2 regions of the Virgibacillus sp. Bac330 genome follow, and region 1 is predicted to be linked to the other one. Evidence: a T-box and tRNA genes for the amino acid it is inferred to sense, from the RefSeq annotation. Region 1 holds a T-box; the other holds one or more tRNA genes.
What was found. A T-box is a leader RNA that pairs with one kind of tRNA and senses whether it is charged. The one in region 1 lies ahead of trpS (tryptophan--tRNA ligase), so its partner is inferred to be a tRNA-Trp.
Positions count from the first base shown of each region.

Region 2: it has a tRNA-Trp gene. The T-box ahead of trpS (tryptophan--tRNA ligase) is inferred to sense a tRNA for this amino acid. The anticodon was not compared.

Region 1 is NZ_CP033048.1:845,514-855,502, reverse strand. It holds gene D9780_RS03745 (putative glycoside hydrolase) at 1-376, opposite strand, end outside; gene selD (selenide, water dikinase SelD) at 720-1,769, shown strand; gene mnmH (tRNA 2-selenouridine(34) synthase MnmH) at 1,792-2,835, shown strand; T-box leader at 2,927-3,105, shown strand; gene trpS (tryptophan--tRNA ligase) at 3,161-4,159, shown strand; gene D9780_RS03725 (YjbA family protein) at 4,476-5,231, opposite strand; gene D9780_RS03720 (YuzI family membrane protein) at 5,398-5,601, opposite strand; gene fabF (beta-ketoacyl-ACP synthase II) at 6,098-7,339, opposite strand; gene D9780_RS03710 (beta-ketoacyl-ACP synthase III) at 7,366-8,307, opposite strand; gene D9780_RS03705 (BMP family ABC transporter substrate-binding protein) at 8,715-9,665, opposite strand; gene D9780_RS03700 (hypothetical protein) at 9,923-9,989, opposite strand, start outside.
Region 2 is NZ_CP033048.1:2,813,251-2,823,239, reverse strand. It holds rRNA gene D9780_RS13055 (23S ribosomal RNA) at 1-1,449, shown strand, start outside; rRNA gene rrf (5S ribosomal RNA) at 1,607-1,722, shown strand; tRNA gene D9780_RS13045 (tRNA-Asn) at 1,746-1,820, shown strand; tRNA gene D9780_RS13040 (tRNA-Ser) at 1,823-1,914, shown strand; tRNA gene D9780_RS13035 (tRNA-Glu) at 1,939-2,013, shown strand; tRNA gene D9780_RS13030 (tRNA-Val) at 2,019-2,094, shown strand; tRNA gene D9780_RS13025 (tRNA-Met) at 2,168-2,244, shown strand; tRNA gene D9780_RS13020 (tRNA-Asp) at 2,262-2,338, shown strand; tRNA gene D9780_RS13015 (tRNA-Phe) at 2,375-2,450, shown strand; tRNA gene D9780_RS13010 (tRNA-Tyr) at 2,469-2,553, shown strand; tRNA gene D9780_RS13005 (tRNA-Trp) at 2,565-2,638, shown strand; tRNA gene D9780_RS13000 (tRNA-His) at 2,647-2,719, shown strand; tRNA gene D9780_RS12995 (tRNA-Gln) at 2,732-2,806, shown strand; tRNA gene D9780_RS12990 (tRNA-Gly) at 2,811-2,885, shown strand; tRNA gene D9780_RS12985 (tRNA-Cys) at 2,902-2,975, shown strand; tRNA gene D9780_RS12980 (tRNA-Leu) at 2,985-3,069, shown strand; gene D9780_RS12975 (hypothetical protein) at 3,226-3,471, shown strand; gene D9780_RS21440 (hypothetical protein) at 3,850-4,023, shown strand; gene D9780_RS21435 (alpha/beta hydrolase family protein) at 3,993-4,364, shown strand; gene D9780_RS12965 (GNAT family N-acetyltransferase) at 4,897-5,358, shown strand; gene D9780_RS12955 (nucleotidyltransferase domain-containing protein) at 6,115-6,618, shown strand; gene ltrA (group II intron reverse transcriptase/maturase) at 7,129-8,391, shown strand; gene D9780_RS12940 (MBL fold metallo-hydrolase) at 9,148-9,894, shown strand; gene D9780_RS12935 (IS30 family transposase) at 9,867-9,989, opposite strand, start outside.

The sequences.
Region 1 (9,989 bases):
TCTGTATCATATTTGAAGCCATATCTTCATAAGGAGAACCTTCTTCAGGAGTGAATGTTAAATTGCCATTATCTTCTTTTACATCAATGACCATTGAATTCAATTCCGTCTGATCAACAAAATCAACAAGATTGTTGAACCTGCTTCCTCCCGCTGAATTTCCAGTCACATAAATACCACGCACCGCATCTGGATATTCAAATGTATAGTCTGAGGTATGTACAAATCGTTTCATACTATCTTTTAACGGCTGTAGGCTAAGTTCACGTTCTTGGTGTAAGCTAGCAGTAGCTGTCTCTTCCCCATGTGCAACCATAGGAAGACTTAATAAAGCAATACTAATCCCTGAAATTAGTAGATTTCGTGTTTTTCTCATGCTTATCAATCTCCATTTTCATAATTGTAGTTCTAGTATAAAGGAAAACCTGTCAATTTTGAATGAAAAATATCAATTTATGTTGAAAATGATTACCATTTCCTAGAACACTCGTTATTTGTTAATAGGACGTGCTAGATTGTATTTTTATAGAAGATAGATCCAATTTTCATTAATTCCTTTTTTACATATGCAAATTTAAAAAGTTTGTTCTATAATAAGGGTTAGATATATTAGAAAAACTTGACTTACCGCCAAAACTTCATGGCGGAAGCGATAGTTTTTCTTAAAATAAAACCTAACAATTATACTTTCCTATAGTATAAGAAAGGAAGTCTTCTTAATGACGAAGAACAATGTAAAACTAACAACGCTCACCACAAAAGGAGGATGCGGTTGTAAAATTGGCCCCGCAGATTTAGCTGACATTATAAAACAACTCCCTTCACCCACTCCAAACCCAAACGTCCTTGTCGGTTTAGATACAAGCGATGATGCTGGAGTATACCAAATTAATGAGGATACAGCTATTGTGCAAACGTTAGATTTCTTTACACCAATTGTAGATGATCCATATTCATTTGGACAAATTGCTGCAGCTAACGCCATTAGTGATATTTATGCTATGGGCGGTACACCAATAACGGCATTGAACATCGTTGCTTTCCCAGTTCACACCTTAGATAAGGAAATTTTAGCCGATATACTACGTGGTGCTGGTGATAAATTGACTGAAGCAGGAGTTGCATTAGTAGGCGGACATTCCATTGATGACAAAGAACCAAAGTTTGGACTTGCCGTAACCGGAATCATACACCCTGCAAAAGTGCGGACAAACAGTGGAGTGAAACCGAATGATAAGCTAATTCTGACAAAACCGATTGGTGTAGGTGTACTAACAACATCAATTAAACGCAATTTACTTACAGATACAGAGATTGAACATGTTACGAAGGTAATGGCTACATTAAATAAAGCAGCTGCTCATATTATGCAAAGGTATGAAGTACACGCCTGTACAGACGTCACAGGTTTTGGGTTGTTAGGCCATGCATCCGAAATGGCCATAGGTAGTGAAATCAGTCTTACTATATACGACCATAAAGTCCCTAAACTACCTAGGGTTAAAGAGCTAGCAGAATTAGGTGCTATTCCTGGTGGTACAAAGAATAATTTTCAACACGTACAAGGAAAAGTCTCTTTTTCAAGTAGCATGGATCAGATAGACCAGTGGATTTTATGTGATGCGGTTACTTCAGGTGGTCTGTTAATGGCCGTAAAGGATAAAGAAGCTGCTCAACTTCTATCTGAACTACAAGCTGAAGGTATACATGCCGCAATTATTGGCGAGGCTACGGAAGATACGAAAGCACATATTTACGTACAGGAGTAAGATAGGAAGAGGTGGCAAAACATTGTTGCAAAATATTACTATTGAAGCACTTAGGTCAATGAAGGAAAAAAAGAAACTTACGCTTATTGATGTAAGATCTCCTTCTGAATTTAACACCGCCACGATTCCAAACATTATCAATATTCCCTTTTTTAATGATGAAGAAAGAGCAGAAGTAGGTACATTGTACAAACAAAAAAGCCCTGAAATAGCTAAAGAGCATGGCTTAAAAATAATGTCTGAAAAACTACCTCATTTTGTGAAAAGTTTTTCAAATACAGATGGAGAAAAGATTGTATTCTGTTGGCGCGGTGGCATGCGGAGTAAAACAACAGCTACTGTTTTAGACTTAATGGGGATTAGCGTTTATCGGTTAGATGGAGGCTATCGCAGTTATCGCAACTGGGTTGTGAACACGTTAGAACATTTAAATTGGGATACGAAAGCACTCGTACTAAACGGTCATACTGGATCAGGAAAAACAACCATACTTAGAAGATTAGCAAAACTAAATTACCCTGTTATTGATTTAGAAGGAATGGCTAATCACCGTGGTTCCATATTTGGTCAAATTGGCTTACAACCACATAACCAAAAAACATTTGATGCGTTGCTCATCGAACAAATAGAAAGCATAAAACAAACGCCATTTATGCTTATTGAAGGTGAAAGTAAGCGAGTAGGTAGAGTGATTTTACCAAACTTTCTCTTAAAAAAGAAGACGGAGGGCACGCAATTTATCATTGAACTTCCCATTGAAGAACGAACCGCAGAAATTATAAAAGAATACGAACCTTGGAAGTATAAAGAATCTTGTTTAGAAGCATTTAAACGTATCAAAAAGCGCATTCATACACCTATTGCTAAACAAATTGAAACGGAATTAAACGCAGGACACTACGAATTAGCAGTCATGCTATTGCTCAAATATTATTATGATCCTTTATACGACTATACGACGAAACAAATACCCGATAATAAAAAAATAAGAATTAAAGCGAAAAATATATCCGAAGCCTATCACTTATTAAAGGAGCAAATAGATAACAGCTTTTATGCCAAATAACCTAATCAGCAAATGACAAGAAATGGCGTAGACGCCAAACTCCTGCCTTGCAATCTTTAACAAAGCTTTATATAATAATACAAAACAAATACCATTAGCGATGACAAAGATATAGTACAATATTCCCGCTGGTTTTTAAGAGAGCTTGTGGCAGGTGAAAACAAGCACCATGGTTTATTGGAATTGGGCTTTAGAGCTTGTTAGCATGAATGAAGTGACCTTTTCTATAGAAGGTAATTAGGGTGGCAACGCGGTTCAATCGTCCCTGTAACAGGGGATAATTGAGCCTTTTTATATGGAAAATAATGAAAATGGAGTGAACAAAATGACAACAATTTTTTCAGGAATTCAACCAAGTGGTACGTTAACTTTAGGAAATTACCTCGGTGCATTAAAACATTTTACGGAACTTCAAGATGACCATACATGCTATTTTTGTATTGTGGATGAACATGCGATTACTGTTCCGCAAGATCGATTAAAACTTCGAAATAACATCCGTTCGCTTGCAGCCTTATATTTAGCAGCCGGTATTGATCCAGAAAAATCAACGCTATTTATCCAATCGGAAGTCCCTGCACATACGCAATTAGGATGGATGCTACAATCCATTAGTTATATGGGTGAATTAGAACGAATGACCCAATATAAAGATAAATCTGCAGATAGAGAAGCTGCTATTCCGTCAAACTTACTCACCTATCCTGCCTTAATGGCGGCTGATATTTTACTATATCAAACCGATCTCGTTCCTGTGGGAGAAGATCAGAAACAACATTTAGAATTAACGAGAAATTTAGCACAACGATTCAACAATCGATATAACGATATCTTTACTGTACCAGAGGTAAGTATACCTAAGGTTGGTGCACGTATTATGTCATTGCAAAACCCTTTAAAGAAAATGAGTAAGTCCGATGAGAATGAAAAAGGGTTTATTTCTATGCTTGATGAACCAAAAAAAATCGAAAAGAAAATTAAGAGTGCTGTCACTGATTCTGAAGGAATCGTAAAATACGATAAAGAAAACAAACCAGGTGTATCTAACCTATTATCTATTCATTCCATCTGCTCTGGTGAATCTATTGCATCCCTTGAACAAAAATATGCGCACAAAGGTTATGGAGAATTTAAGCAAGGAACAGCTAATGCTATCATTGAGGTGCTAAAACCAATTCAAGACAACTATTATTCACTCTTGGATTCTGAACAATTAGATTCAATTTTAGATGTTGGTGCCGAAAAAGCTGCCCTCACCGCAAATCGAACAGTGGCAAAAGCCAAAAAAGCAATGGGCTTAGGAAGAGTAAAAAAGAAAAAATAATGTAAAATCAATGAGTGGGGCTTTTCTGTTATCCCCATTCATTGTTTAGTAACCCAAGGGGGCCTATCGTCCTCTTATGAAAAAAGGGAAATTAAGTGCTGTTATTACCCGCTTTGTTTTGTCCAACACTTATATAAGGGATTAAAAAACGCTTCTCGTTATAACGACTTTCTTATAAAGAAAAAAATCGGGTAAAGCGTAGTTGCTTCACCCGTTACTTTAATACTATAGAAAAGTATAATTTTTAAGTAGTATAAGAAAACGACAGCTTCCACCATAAAGATTTGGCGGTAAGCTAAGTTTTTCTAAACATCCATTATTTCGAAGCATTTTGTTCTTGCCCATTTTCTATTTCCCACATTTTTTCCAAGAAAGGCTGTCCTTTAATAAGTTTGTGACAGAAATCCTCATGCCTATCACTCCACCCTTTTTTCACACCTTCATATAGAGCGGTCCAAACTGCTTTCTCATCCATAAAACGAATATATGGATAACGTTTTGGATTCCATTCTGTTAACCAGTAACGTAACTCTTCCAAATTATTTGTCGTCCATAACTGATCTAGCCCCATCATCATTAATTGTTTTAGTTGACGCTCTCTTCTAGTTAATCCAAAAATGAGTTCTGGTGGCATAGAAAGCATATGGTATTCTTTTTTATAATTGTTCCCGTCATATTTAAACGATTGCACTTTGGCATTTTTTATCATATCGTAGACGAGCTGTTCTTGCCTTGGAATTAATCTGCTTTTTCGAACTGGGATCCGATAACCAATAGTGTCAAAGATAAGGATTTCCTTGCCATCTGTTATAATGCTAGCATATTCTAGAACTGTTCTATCATGCCCTTTGCGCATATAAGCACGTTTATAGATAGCGTCTAAAAGCGGTTTTGGGATTTCCTGCATATCATTTTCAATATAAGAGAACAGTTCTTTCGTTATGTATAATAATGGTATTTGATCTAATAATTCAATACCATCATCTTTACGCCACTCATGAAAATAACATACATTATAACCATTCTCTTCTCCTTCAAACCAATTCACCCAAACATCATGCATATATAGCATAAAACAACCCTCACTTTTTCAAACTGAATTTAACATACATTATGACCATCTAGCAGACAAAATATTCTAGTTGCAACATATTATTTTTCAAATAAGCGTTTTGAACTATATATTTTCAACAAACATTTTTTAAATAGTTACAACCAAGCATTCGTGAAATAGACGGCTAACTGTTTGGGTAACGTTTTAAAGCAATATGCATGATAATTAGTCCAACTGGAAGAAAATAACATTCTACTCTGCTAGCTATAAAACTCATATACTCCCCCCATGATAGACCAGCTGGAAGAAAATTCATATATGCAATAATGGTGACACCACCCATAATAGAAAAACCAAAGCCCATTAAAAATAAAAACACGTATCCCATTTTCCCTCTCCTGCCTTGTCCTTTTTAATAGACTATGCTTGTCCTAAACCATACATGTTAGAAAAACTGCCCCTTTTCCAACTCTCCATGGCGAAAGGCGTCGTTTTTCTTATACAATAAACTTTTATACTTTCCTATAGTGGAACAAAGGCTTTGGGCACCCGGCTAGCAACGTAGCGACTGGAACGAATCAACGAAAGTTTTAGGAATCATGCTCCTGCAACAGGAGTATGCCGGCGCCCTCCAGCAAGCCCGTTTTTAGTTGGACTTCCTCTTAACCACGAACCAATGATGACTTAGCGTAGGGCAATGGAGTGAAGTCGCTAGTTGCTGGGTGCTTGCGCCGGACGTGGCTAAATAACTTAGTAAGTTTATCCACAGCTGCTAAAATTTTATAATTTCCTAGACCACAAAAAAAGCCGATCAAATTTGATCGGCTTTCTTATTTTTTATGACGTTTCACAACTACGAAGCGTTCCTTCTTCTCACTTTCTAACTATGCTTGGTATTTCTTAAATAGTAGTGCAACATTATGACCGCCAAATCCAAGCGAATTACTTAACACAACTTGAACATGCTGTTTTCTTGCCCTGTTTGGAACATAATCCAAGTCGCAATCTGGGTCAGGATGTTCAAGATTAATGGTAGGCGGAATGATTCCTTCTTCAATTGCTTTAACAGAAATCACCGATTCTACACCACCAGCAGCACCTAGTAAATGTCCTGTCATTGATTTTGTTGAAGAAATGGCAACATCATTCGCATGGTCGCCCAACACTGTCTTTATAGCAGCAGTTTCAAATTTATCATTAAGGGCTGTGCTCGTACCATGTGCATTAATATAATCAACCTCATTTGGTGCAATTGTTGCATCATTTAACGCCATATCCATCGCACGTCCTGCACCTTCACCATTTTCTGCTGGCGCAGTAATATGATAAGCATCACCAGTAGCACCGTAACCAACAATTTCTGCGTAAATATGCGCGCCACGTTCTAACGCCTTTTCTAAGTCTTCTATCACTAAAATACCACTACCTTCCCCCATTACAAATCCATCACGATATTTGTCAAATGGGCGACTTGCTTTTTGTGGATCTTCATGAAGAGAAAGTGCTTTGGCAGAAGAAAAGCCAGCAAACGCCATATTAGATATCGGCGCTTCTGTTCCACCTGTAATAACAGCGTCTGCATCCCCACGCTGCACAGCTTTAAACGCATCACCTATGGAGCTTGCGCCTGAAGCACAAGCTGTAACAGAACATGAATTTATTCCTTTTGCACCTAATTGAATAGAAACTTGACCCGCAGCCATATCTGGGATCATCATTGGTACAAAAAATGGACTAACTCGCTTAGGCCCTTTTTCTAACAGTTTTCGATGCTGATCTTCCCAAGTTTGCATACCACCGATACCACAGCCAATCCAAACGCCTACACGATTCCGATTATCATCATCAATAGTAAGGTTGGCATCTTCAACCGCCATTTTTGACGCTACAACAGCGTATTGTGTAAACAAGTCCATTTTACGAACATCTTTCTTCTCGATATAGGCACTTGGATCAAAATCTTTCACTTCTCCAGCTACTTTAGCCGGAAATAGCTCTTTATCCACTTTGGTAACGAAATCAATCCCAGACTTCCCTGAAATTAAGTTTTCCCACATGGTACTAACATTATTTCCAACAGGCGTAACAGCACCAACTCCTGTTACTACAACTCTTCTTTGTTTCATATGGTTTTCCTCCTAGCTCCATCCAGTTATCTTCCCCATTTTATCGCTAAGGCGCCCCATGTTAAACCGCCGCCAAAGCCAACTAAAACGATCAAATCATTATCATTTATTTTACCATCTGCGACTGATTCCGACAAAGCAATTGGTATAGAAGCTGCAGAGTTATTGCCATACTTCTTTACTGTTTTCGCCATCTTATCTTCGGCGATACCTAATCGTTGTCGAGCCGCCTCCATGATGCGGATATTTGCTTGATGTGGCACTAAATAATCTACATCATCTTCTTTATATCCAGCAGCTTTAATTACATTAACAGATGATTCTGGCATTTGTCTAACAGCAAATTTAAATACTTCACGACCATTCATATATAAATAACCAGTATCTTTTTCCTGCTTTAATTCTTTTCCGCCTGCGCCATTAGCACCTAATTCGAACGAAAGAATCCCTTTACCATCGGATACTTGGCCCATTACAGCTGCACCAGCACCATCACCAAATAATACACATGTGCTACGATCTGACCAATCAGTAATCTTTGACAGCTTTTCTACACCTACAACTAATACATGTTTATATGTGCTGTTTTCAATAAATTGCTTTGCTGTTACCATCCCATACATAAAACCTGAACAAGCTGCACTAATATCCATGGCTGCTGCATTCATTGCACCTAAACGTTCTTGAATCATACAGCTAACAGAGGGAAATGGTGTGTCAGGAGTTACTGTTGCGACTAAAATAAGGTCTATATCGTTAGGTTTTAGATTTGCATTGTTAATAGCTTTTTCTGCTGCTAAAAACGCCATATCTGAAGTATCCATGTCCTCTTCTGCTATTCTTCTTTCTTCAATACCTGTTCTCGTACGAATCCACTCATCATTTGTATCGACGATCTTCTCTAAATCATGATTCGTAACAACTTTTTCAGGAACATAATGACCTAAACCTAAAACACCAACATCCATATTTCCATCTCCTTAAAAAATAATCTAAAATTATTATTATCTATTATTATTACTTGGTACTAATTTTAATGTATCGTGATTTTTTTTGCAAGTTACAGGCTGATAATCTTACCTAGCTAATGATGGTTTGTAGATAGGTTCCTTTTATTCGCTTACTACTTTTTCATGGCATTAGCGAAAATTAACCTATCGTCCATTCTTTATAACATCGAACGCTTTTACTATTTTTCTATGGTTCGTTTAAATTCTCTGTCAATACTTGTTACGGCACAGAAGTTTATGCGAAGAGCTTTAATCTACTGTAGACTTGTCCAATTAAGTATGATCTTACAGCAGCTTATATTCAGCTTAAAAAGGGGGGAGAGGTCACTTTCAATACCGAATAGTAATCGATATGAATAACATAACTACATTTCAGGGAGCAATCCCGTATTTGTATAATGTTCCATTGCTTGGTTCATCTCATATTGATAAGAAAGGGGCACTTGGTCACTAAAAGGCGCTAAAGAAATAACACCATCTTGAAAATCAAAGCTTTTTAATTGTCCGGTTAATTTGCGATCATTCACATGTTCCACTGCATATTCATACAGTTTCTCTACATGATGGACAGTCGAAGTTAAAACTGTATTTTTTGCTAACTCTGCTTGATTAGTCCTATACCCAATGGCATAAACCTCATCTCTTTTTGCATACTTAATAATCTCTTCACTAAAAGTATCACCTATTGGATAAAATACATCTACACCCGTTGATTTCATTTGTTGGTAAATCCCTTGTGCTGTTTGCACCTCATTCCAGTCATTTAAAAAAGCTAATTCTATTTCCGCTTTCGGGTTTACATTTTTAACTCCCTCAAAAAAGCCTTCAATCTCTGACTGCCATTCATAAGTAGCAATGATGCTCACTTTATTTGCAGCTGTCATTTTACCAGATAACATACCAGCAAAATATCCAGCCGCATACGTATCAAATGTAAAACTAGTTACATTTTTTGCAACATATGAACCATTAAAATAAACAAACTGTATATGGGAATAATTCTCAGCAACATCTGTAAAGTGTTTTCCATAAAAAGAACTATGGCCAAATATAAGATTTACTCCTTGATTGGAAAATTCCTCAATCGCTTTAATAATTTCCTTCTCAGTTGCCACATTTTCTTTATAATAAACATCCATTCCATACTTTTCTCCTAATGAAACAAGTCCTTGGTACCCTTTTTCATTCCATACGTGATCAGAGATGTTTCCGTTTAATAACATACCCACATTCTGTATTCGCTGTTCTGTTTGCAAGGGACTACTACAGCTACCTAGTATCAATAACACGCTAATAATGACAAAAACATTTCGCAATAGAAACACCTCCCACTCTACTTCCGTATGAAGACAACCGCCTTTTTTATGCTATAGGAAAGTTTAAAGGTTTATCGTATAAGAAAAACGACAGCTTTCACGATAAAGATTTGCATTAAGACATGTTTTCATAAAATCACTTTACAAATTACGTGTACTTATAATTGTTGCTCATCTAACGCTGGCTATGGAACAAAAAGTCCACGTACTCAAAATTTTACCGTTCGCTTATAAGTCCGTTAATATACGTCCTTTGGTCAGAACCTCTTCCCTAATCGTTGATTTCGAAAGTGTTGAATGACCTGATTAACTGTCGCCTCTTTA
Region 2 (9,989 bases), 2.0 Mb from region 1:
GACGCAGTAGGATAAGGAATGCGCACCGATGGACGTGTGCGCCCAAGCAGTGAGAAAGTCGGATAGGCAAATCCGTTCGACAATTTCAAGCTGTGATGGGGAGGGAAATAGAGTACCGAAGTTCCGGATTTCACACTGCCAAGAAAAGCCTCTAGTGAGTTCATAGGTGCCCGTACCGCAAACCGACACAGGTAGGCGAGGAGAGAATCCTAAGGTGAGCGGGAGAACTCTCGTTAAGGAACTCGGCAAAATGACCCCGTAACTTCGGGAGAAGGGGTGCTCCTTTAAGGAGGAGCCGCAGTGAATAGGCCCAAGCGACTGTTTAGCAAAAACACAGGTCTCTGCGAAGCCGAAAGGCGAAGTATAGGGGCTGACACCTGCCCGGTGCTGGAAGGTTAAGGGGAAGCGTTAGCACTTCGGTGCGAAGCGTAGAACCGAAGCCCCAGTAAACGGCGGCCGTAACTATAACGGTCCTAAGGTAGCGAAATTCCTTGTCGGGTAAGTTCCGACCCGCACGAAAGGTGCAACGACTTGGGCACTGTCTCAACGAGAGACCCGGTGAAATTATACTATGCGTGAAGATGCGCATTACCCGCGACAGGACGGAAAGACCCCGTGGAGCTTTACTGTAGCCTGATATTGAATGTTGGTACAGCTTGTACAGGATAGGTGGGAGCCATCGAAGCGTGAGCGCTAGCTTACGTGGAGGCAACCGTGGGATACCACCCTGGCTGTACGAACCTTCTAACCCAGGGCCGTAATCCGGTCCGGAGACAGTGTCAGGCGGGCAGTTTGACTGGGGCGGTCGCCTCCCAAAAGGTAACGGAGGCGCCCAAAGGTTCCCTCAGAATGGTTGGAAATCATTCGTAGAGTGTAAAGGCAGAAGGGAGCTTGACTGCGAGACCTACAAGTCGAGCAGGGACGAAAGTCGGGCTTAGTGATCCGGTGGTTCCGCATGGAAGGGCCATCGCTCAACGGATAAAAGCTACCCCGGGGATAACAGGCTTATCTCCCCCAAGAGTTCACATCGACGGGGAGGTTTGGCACCTCGATGTCGGCTCATCGCATCCTGGGGCTGTAGTCGGTCCCAAGGGTTGGGCTGTTCGCCCATTAAAGCGGTACGCGAGCTGGGTTCAGAACGTCGTGAGACAGTTCGGTCCCTATCCGTCGTGGGCGCAGGAGGTTTGAGAGGAGCTGTCCTTAGTACGAGAGGACCGGGATGGACACACCGCTGGTGTACCAGTTGTTCCGCCAGGAGCATAGCTGGGTAGCTACGTGTGGCAGGGATAAGTGCTGAAAGCATCTAAGCATGAAGCCCCCCTCAAGATGAGACTTCCCATCACTATAAGTGAGTAAGATCCCTCAGAGATGATGAGGTTGATAGGTTCGAGGTGGAAGCGTGGTGACACGTGGAGCTGACGAATACTAATCGATCGAGGACTTAACTAACCTTTTTGGTAGATGTACGTTGAATGATCTCTTATTTAGTTTTCAAGGTAACAAGGAAAAAATGACTTTTTTCAACAAAGATCTTGATTTTTTCACAAAAACGATTATAATAAGATTTGTGCCTCTTTGAAGCACAACATAACAGATAGCAACTTTGCCTGGTAGTAATGGCGGAGAGGTCACACCTGTTCCCATGCCGAACACAGTAGTTAAGCTCTCCAGCGCCGATGGTAGTTGGGACTTTGTCCCTGCAAGAGTAGGACGCCGCCAGGCATAGTCATTCTAATTGGTATTATTCCACAGTAGCTCAGTGGTAGAGCAATCGGCTGTTAACCGATCGGTCGTAGGTTCGAATCCTACCTGTGGAGCCAATGGAGAGCTGTCCGAGTGGCCGAAGGAGCACGATTGGAAATCGTGTAGGCCGTTACCGCGGCCTCGAGGGTTCGAATCCCTCGCTCTCCGCCACTATAAACTGTCACATACATAATTGGCCCGTTGGTCAAGTGGTTAAGACACCGCCCTTTCACGGCGGTAACACGGGTTCGAATCCCGTACGGGTCACCATTTGAGGAGGATTAGCTCAGCTGGGAGAGCACTTGCCTTACAAGCAAGGGGTCGCAGGTTCGAGCCCTGCATCCTCCACCAGTTCGAAAATGCTTGAAACTTTAATTTAGTTTTAGTAAACTGTTTTATAGGCTCTTGAAAATATCATTCATATCGCGGGGTGGAGCAGTCTGGTAGCTCGTTGGGCTCATAACCCAAAGGTCACAGGTTCAAATCCTGTCCCCGCAACCAATATTTGTTAGTTTTTTGGTCCGGTAGTTCAGTTGGTTAGAATGCCTGCCTGTCACGCAGGAGGTCGCGGGTTCGAGTCCCGTCCGGACCGCCACTTTAAACTAGTTTTGCTTTCATACATAAAACAAATGGCTCGATAGCTCAGTCGGTAGAGCAAGGGACTGAAAATCCCTGTGTCGGCGGTTCGATTCCGTCTCGAGCCACCATTTTTGTTTCCATATCGTGGAGGGGTAGCGAAGTGGCTAAACGCGGCGGACTGTAAATCCGCTCCCTCAGGGTTCGGGAGTTCGAATCTCTCCCCCTCCACCATTTTCATATTTAGGGGTATAGTTTAATGGTAAAACGAAGGTCTCCAAAACCTTTGATGTGGGTTCGATTCCTACTACCCCTGCCAATCATATGGCGGCCGTGGCGAAGTGGTTAACGCACCGGATTGTGGCTCCGGCACACGTGGGTTCGATCCCCACCGGTCGCCCTTTTTGTATATTGGGCCATAGCCAAGCGGTAAGGCATCGGGTTTTGATCCCGTGTACCCCAGGTTCGAATCCTGGTGGCCCAGCCATGAAGCGGAAGTAGTTCAGTGGTAGAACACCACCTTGCCAAGGTGGGGGTCGCGGGTTCGAATCCCGTCTTCCGCTCCAATTTTGTTTTTAGGATGGCGGTATAGCCAAGTGGTAAGGCAGAGGTCTGCAAAACCTTTATCACCGGTTCAAATCCGGTTACCGCCTCCAATATACTATGCCGGTGTGGCGGAATTGGCAGACGCGCGGGACTCAAAATCCCGTTCCCTTTTTGGGAGTGTCGGTTCGACCCCGACCACCGGTATCATTAAGATCGATATGACGACATTCTTACGGAATTTATTCGTAGGGATGTCGTTTTTTTGCGTTGTATATAACATAGTACGTGCGATATCCAGTCCCGCGCGTACGGACGAACAGACGCTTTCCTTTAAACTAACCAGAGGAGAGCGCTTTTTTAATGGGATATATTAGGCGAAGAAATGAGTTGCCGTATGAAATAGATATGGCGACAGAACTGGTAGAATTTGAAACATGGTCTTTTGATGATGCCTTGGAACGATTTATGGCAGACGCAAAACAGCGAGGATTAAGATCGGATACTATTCGATATTATAAAGATAAAACTGCGATATTTCGCCGATGGCTTGGAGAGGAAAAATCGGATTTTATTAGCGGAGTCCTGCGCGCTGATATTGATAGATAAGTAGAAAAAAACTCGACAATTGAGTAACGGTTCTATAAATACGCACATACGAGGTTTTGATAATACATTAAAGAATCATTGATTATTTATTGAAAAGATTAATATACTCGATATTTAGGCAATATCTTTACATTGAAAACTCAATGGTTATTCATTTCCGGGTAAATAATTCTATATCAGCCATAATCTATTTTTATCATGTAACAAAAATAGGTTATGGCTTTAAATATAAGTTAGTTATTTAGAATAAAGTTTATTGCAATAATTACGAATTATTCTGATATAATAAGGTTGATAAGAGTATTATGAAACAATTCAACAATCGGGCCATTTAATGGAATAACCATCTGTGAAAATGGGGATTTTGGGGGATTACTTATGACGAAAATAATTTTGGAAACAAGTGTAGCAAATGAAGTTCCAAATTTAAGTGTTTTTCAAGAGAACTTATATAATTGTCCGTTAGTATTTTTTGTTCATGGTTATGGGGCAGATCGTGAACAAGCTATTGATTTTGGGTATTGCTTGCAAAAAAAGGCTTTTATTACGTAAGCATAGATTGTAAAGGACACGGTGCAAGAAAGCAGGAAAATGAATACAAAAAATTCTTTAATGTTTTCCCACCAGATACTGGATTAGATACGTATGTCCATATGCATGAAGTTATTGAACAATCGGCAATTGATATAGAGAACTTAATTGAATATTTTAAGGATAAAGATAGAATTGATACAAGTAAAATTGGTATATCAGGTTTTTCAATGGGAGGCTATGCCTCATTTTATATATCGGCAAATAATCCTGATATAAAGGTTGCTATTCCCATAGCGGGTAAGCCATCATTCACAAAAGCATGGCTCGATACCATTACCTCAACTGCCACCTATGAATAATGGAGTACACAGATTCAAGATGAGGTGAAAGAAGTCGAAAAAAGAACTGAATACTTTCAAATGATAGACCCCTTTGACAAGTTGAGTGGTTTTTTTCCAAAACCATTTTTTTATTAATGGCGACCAAGATATTGATTCGCCGTACTTTTAATCGTTAGAACTATACAAGAAGTTATCACCGCTGTATTCTGAACATCCCGATAAACTTAAACTTAGTATGCCTTTTGTTAATCATCAGTTTACTTACAGTATGAAGCTCGGGGCGTGCGACTGGTTTGAAAAACATCTCAAATAATAAATAATTAGGGGCTGTGAGAACATAGGTGTTTACTGCCATCGGGCGCTATTCACTAACAAGGTATGTAGCCAAATAGCGTATAAAGGCCATATTCTTGCATAAGGGTTATCAGCACCGAGCAGGATTATTATTGTATAAAAATATCGAGTTACTTGTATAAAAAGCCACTTTAAAATCGGAAATGCGAGAACGTCGTACTAAAGGTTGGTAAATCTATATGACGAGGAGGAAAATATGATGATAATTGAAAGAGTTACATCGCTCGAACAGTCTAAGTTAGATTTACTAATAGAAGATAGTTTATCTGAAGGTTATAAATTTATAAAGAGATTAGTTGATGAATATACATTAGGGAGCAACAAATTTGATAATAATGGAGAGGCACTTTATGTTGCAATAATTAATGACGAGGTTATTGGAATTGGGGGTCTTAATATTGACCCCTATCTTAATCTTTCCGATGTAGGAAGAGTAAGGCATCTTTATGTTTTGCGTAAAAACAGAGGTATTGGTGTAGGAAAGAAACTTCTAAATACAATAATTGATAAAGCAAGGGATAGTTTTCGGACAATAAGGTTACTATCTACTGATAATCCAGCTGCAGTTAATTTATATATAGAATGTGGATTCTCAAAAGTAGAAGGAATTCATAAAGCTAGTCATATATTGGAAATATCAAAAGCTGATAATGAATGATTGGTGTTAAACAATACGAACGGGCGCGCTTATGGAACAAGGAACTACGTCCAGTACTGTAGAATAGGGTTAGATAGTGGAGTAAAAGCTCAATCTGAAAAGAGTGTAATTTAGATCAAGGGTGATAGAAATTGTTGAATTTAGAAAAAGTGACTAAAGATAAAGAAAGCATTTTACATAACCTCATGCAATTCTATATATATATGAATTTAGTAAGTTTGTCCCTGAAATTAGATTAGAACAAGACGGCACGTTTAATCAATTTAATTTAAATAGGTATTGGGAAAACCCCAATTTCCACGCTTTTTTTTATTAAGTTAGAGAATGAATACATTGGCTTTGCTCTTGTAGAAAGTGAATCAAAATCCTTTCCTAATACTTTTCATGAGTTCTTTATCATTGCAACATATAGCGGGAAAGGTTATGGAAAAACGTAGCAACAGAACTTATGCTTATGTTTCGAGGTAATTGGATTATCACTCAAATTGAAGCAAATTATCCCGCTCAGGCATTTTGAGAAAACTTGTTTATAGGTTGACTAACGGGGATGTAACTGAACGATATGATAAAGAGAGAAGGTCCATCCAAGAATTTCACACATCCTCAATAGCAGATGCTGAATAATTTTGTTAGTACATTCTACACAGTATATCTACCGCAATAGACATTTCAGGAATAACATTAATATAGATTAGTCTTCATAAATTTTTTGTCTCTAAGCTTGAGGAATATAATTTCTAATCAGGGGGTATTTATATGCCATTTGAACAATGTAAGTACATAAAAACTGTAATGTCAAACTTCAACAAAGATTGGTTCTTTGCAGGTGGTTGGGCAATAGATATTTTTCTTGGAAAAGAAACTAGAGATCACCATGATATTGAGATTGGTATATTTAGAGAAGATCAAACTGAATTAAAGCAAGTTTTTGATAACTGGGAATTAAAAAAAGTTGTAAAAGGAGAATTTATATCTTGGAATAACGAGTTTTTAGAATTACCTGTTCATGAAATACATGCCATAAATAATATGAATAAGCAGAAATTAGAAATTCTCTTAAACGAGTCTGACGCTGATAATTGGAGGTTTAGAAGGGATTTAAGAATTTCCTATCCTCTACAATCAGCTATAAAGTATTCTAAAGGAGGCTTACCTTATTTGGAACCAGGGATAGTTTTATTATATAAGGTGAGAAACACAAGAGAAAAAGACCATAAGGATTTTTTATCTGTGTGTGCCAGGCATGCACACATTCTCTAGGGTTCGAGTCCCGAACCACGAAGGCAGTAGTAGTGGTTAGCCTAAGACAAGGGTGTCTGGGGTGACCCAGAATCTGAAGGAAGTCGGCGGCAAATCTCCGCCCTTAGGAACACGAACTTCATAGAAGGCTAGGTGTACTTGGATGAGACTGCACAACAAGTCAAAGTCCTTACTGCCAAAGGGTACACAGAGTAAATGAAGTGGGGATATGGAGAGGAAGAATGTGTGCTTACCCCGGGAGATCTGACAGAAAAGCGGTGCACACGCCGTAACCGAACATGTAAGTGTTCGCTGAACTGTCAGAAGTCAGCCGAAGCCGTAGTACTAGATATTTCTAGGAAGGGCTGAATCATTGAAGAAGAATGGTCGCTTCGGAGTACGCAATACTTGATGAAGCAGAAACAAGAAAACCTTCCTAGTGAAGGAAGCGGTGAATCCCGTGGGGGACACTAGAAGGGCTGAGAGAAATTGCCACACAAGAAGAAAGAGCCATTCACGTAGGAGTTAGATATCATGTTGGAAAGCATTCTATCACGAGAAAACTTAATATGTGCACTGAAACGTGTCGAACGTAACAAAGGAAGCCACGGTGTGGATGAAATGCCCGTACAAAACCTACGAGCGCATCTCATGGAACACTGGGCTTCCGTTCGAGAACAACTCGAATCAGGTACCTACTATCCTCAACCCGTTCGCCGTGTCGAAATCCCGAAACCAAACGGCGGAGTGAGGAAGCTAGGAATTCCTACCGTGCTAGACCGTTTCATCCAACAAGCAATCGCACAAGTTCTAACAACCATCTATGACGCAACATTTTCTGAACATAGTTATGGTTTTCGCCCAAACAGACGAGGACATGACGCGGTTAGGAAAGCGAGAAGCTATATGAAAGATGGCTATCGCTGGGTTATAGACATGGATTTAGAGAAATTCTTTGATAAAGTACATCACGACCGATTAATGAGGAAACTGAGCCAAAAGGTCAAAGATCCGAGAGTACTTAAACTTATACGTAGGTATCTCCAAGCTGGCATTATGGAGGACGGAATCGTTCAACCAAACACAGAAGGAGCCCCTCAAGGCGGACCATTAAGTCCGTTGCTATCCAACATCGTTTTAGATGAGCTAGATAAAGAATTAGAGCGAAGGGGGCTCCATTTCGTCCGTTATGCGGACGACTGTAACATATATGTTCAATCGAGGAGAGCGGGATCGCGAGTGATGAAAAGTATCACTACATTTATCGAAGGAAAACTCAAATTAAAAGTAAATGAACAGAAAAGTGCAGTAGACCGCCCATGGAAGCGTAAATTCCTAGGATTTTCTTTCACATTCCATAAAGAGAACCCAAAGATTCGGGTTTCTAAAGAAAGTATCAAACGCTTTAAACAGCGTGTCAGAGAACTAACCTCAAGAAAGAAGTCTATGAATATGCAGGATAGAATCGCAAAGCTAAATCGATACTTAGTAGGTTGGCTAGGCTACTATCAGCTAGCAGAGACGCCCTCTATATTTGAAGTTTTGGATAGCTGGATTCGAAGAAGGATGCGAATGATACGCTGGAAAGAATGGAAGAAAGTCAAAACAAAATACAAGAATTTAATAAAACTTGGAATTAGTAAAGGAAAAGCATGGGAGTGGGCAAACACGAGAAAGGCTTATTGGCGTATAGCTAAAAGTCCGATCTTACATAGAGCATTAGGTGATCGATACTGGTCAAACCTAGGCTTAAAGAGTCTACATAAACGATATCAAACGATGCGTTGGACTTAAATGAAACCGCCGTATACGGAACCGTACGTACGGTGGTGTGAGAGGTCGGGGGTTAGTCGCCCCCTCCTACTCGATTAAGGATAATCTTAAATTTGAGCAGCAGAACTGGCTTAGACAAGCTATAAAAATTCATGAACCAAAGCATGAGTGGCTTGAATTATTAGGTTAGATATTTACTCCATAAATGGGCGTAGTTGTAGAGTAACAGCTGCGCTTCAATAGGCAGTTAATGGAATAAGAAGATCAAGTAAACTAGGGAATTAATGTAAATATATACACTAGCACTGCATGAAAATAAATCTCGAACATCCATTTTTAGAATATTATATACATTAAATCATTGGATCGTATGTTAGGTCATCTAAGTGCAAAGCATCTCCTAATTCGTATTGGGCTAAGGTTTCTTCAAAAATTTGTCTATGTTTTTGCCGCCTTCGCCCGCTGGATGAACGTTCAGGTTCCTTAAAGATTTCCAAAACAAACATAGACATCTTATTGTCGTAACAGTCGCGAATCCAATCCAGCATTTCCAATAAAGTGCCTTTAAAGCCTAATTTGTGCTTGATTAACAGCGTAATGCAAAAAGTAATCATTGCTAGATAGAGGAAAAGATTTTCATATCCTTCTAGAAAAAATCGATGAATTATTGGTAGGAAAATATTACTCGAAAGTAAGCTTAACAGAATTGAAAAATATTCTTGATACATTAAATAAGATTATAGAAACTAATAAAAACAAAGGGAGAGAGATAAAGTAATGACAAATAACCTAAAACAACTAACCGATCGTATTTACTATTTACCTCACGACCCTAAAACAGATCGACCAATATTATCTGCTATATGTGGAACTCAGCAGACTTTAATTGTAGATACTGGAAACTCTGATGAACATGCTAAATTATTTCTTAATGAGATAGAACAACAGCAGGTAAATAATTTTCATTCTGTTATGTTAACACATTGGCATTGGGATCATAGCTTTGGAGCAAATAAAATGAATATGTTAACTATCGCACATGAAAAAACAAAAAAGCATCTTGAAAAAATTATGGATTATGAATGGTCAGATGACGCTTTAAATAATCGTGTAGAAAAAGGCTTAGAGAGTCAGTTTTGTTCAGAAATGATAAAAAAAGAATTTGATGATAACCGAAATATCAATATTACCTTACCTAATATTACTTTTAAAGAAAAGTTTGAGGTGCATTTAGGTGATACCCGGTGTATAGTTAAACATGTAGGTGGCGATCACTCTGATGATTCTTCAATTATTTTTGTTGAGGAAGAAAAGGTTCTTTTCTTAGGGGATTGTTTATATCCGAGTGTATATACGAAACAACCACAATATAAGGTTGATAATGTTAGAAATGTGATAGAAAAAATTGAAATGTTTGATGCAGAAATTTATGTACTTTCACATCAAACTCCATTAACTAAAGATGAATTTATGGGGTATATAAATCTTTTGATTTGTCAAATTAAGCGAGACAACATGTTTTGATCAAATTCTTTATCGACATGGGACATGAAACACTCCATCGGTGTTTTGTAACCTAATGATTTTCTTGGAATATTGTTTCTTCTAAGTGCTACTTC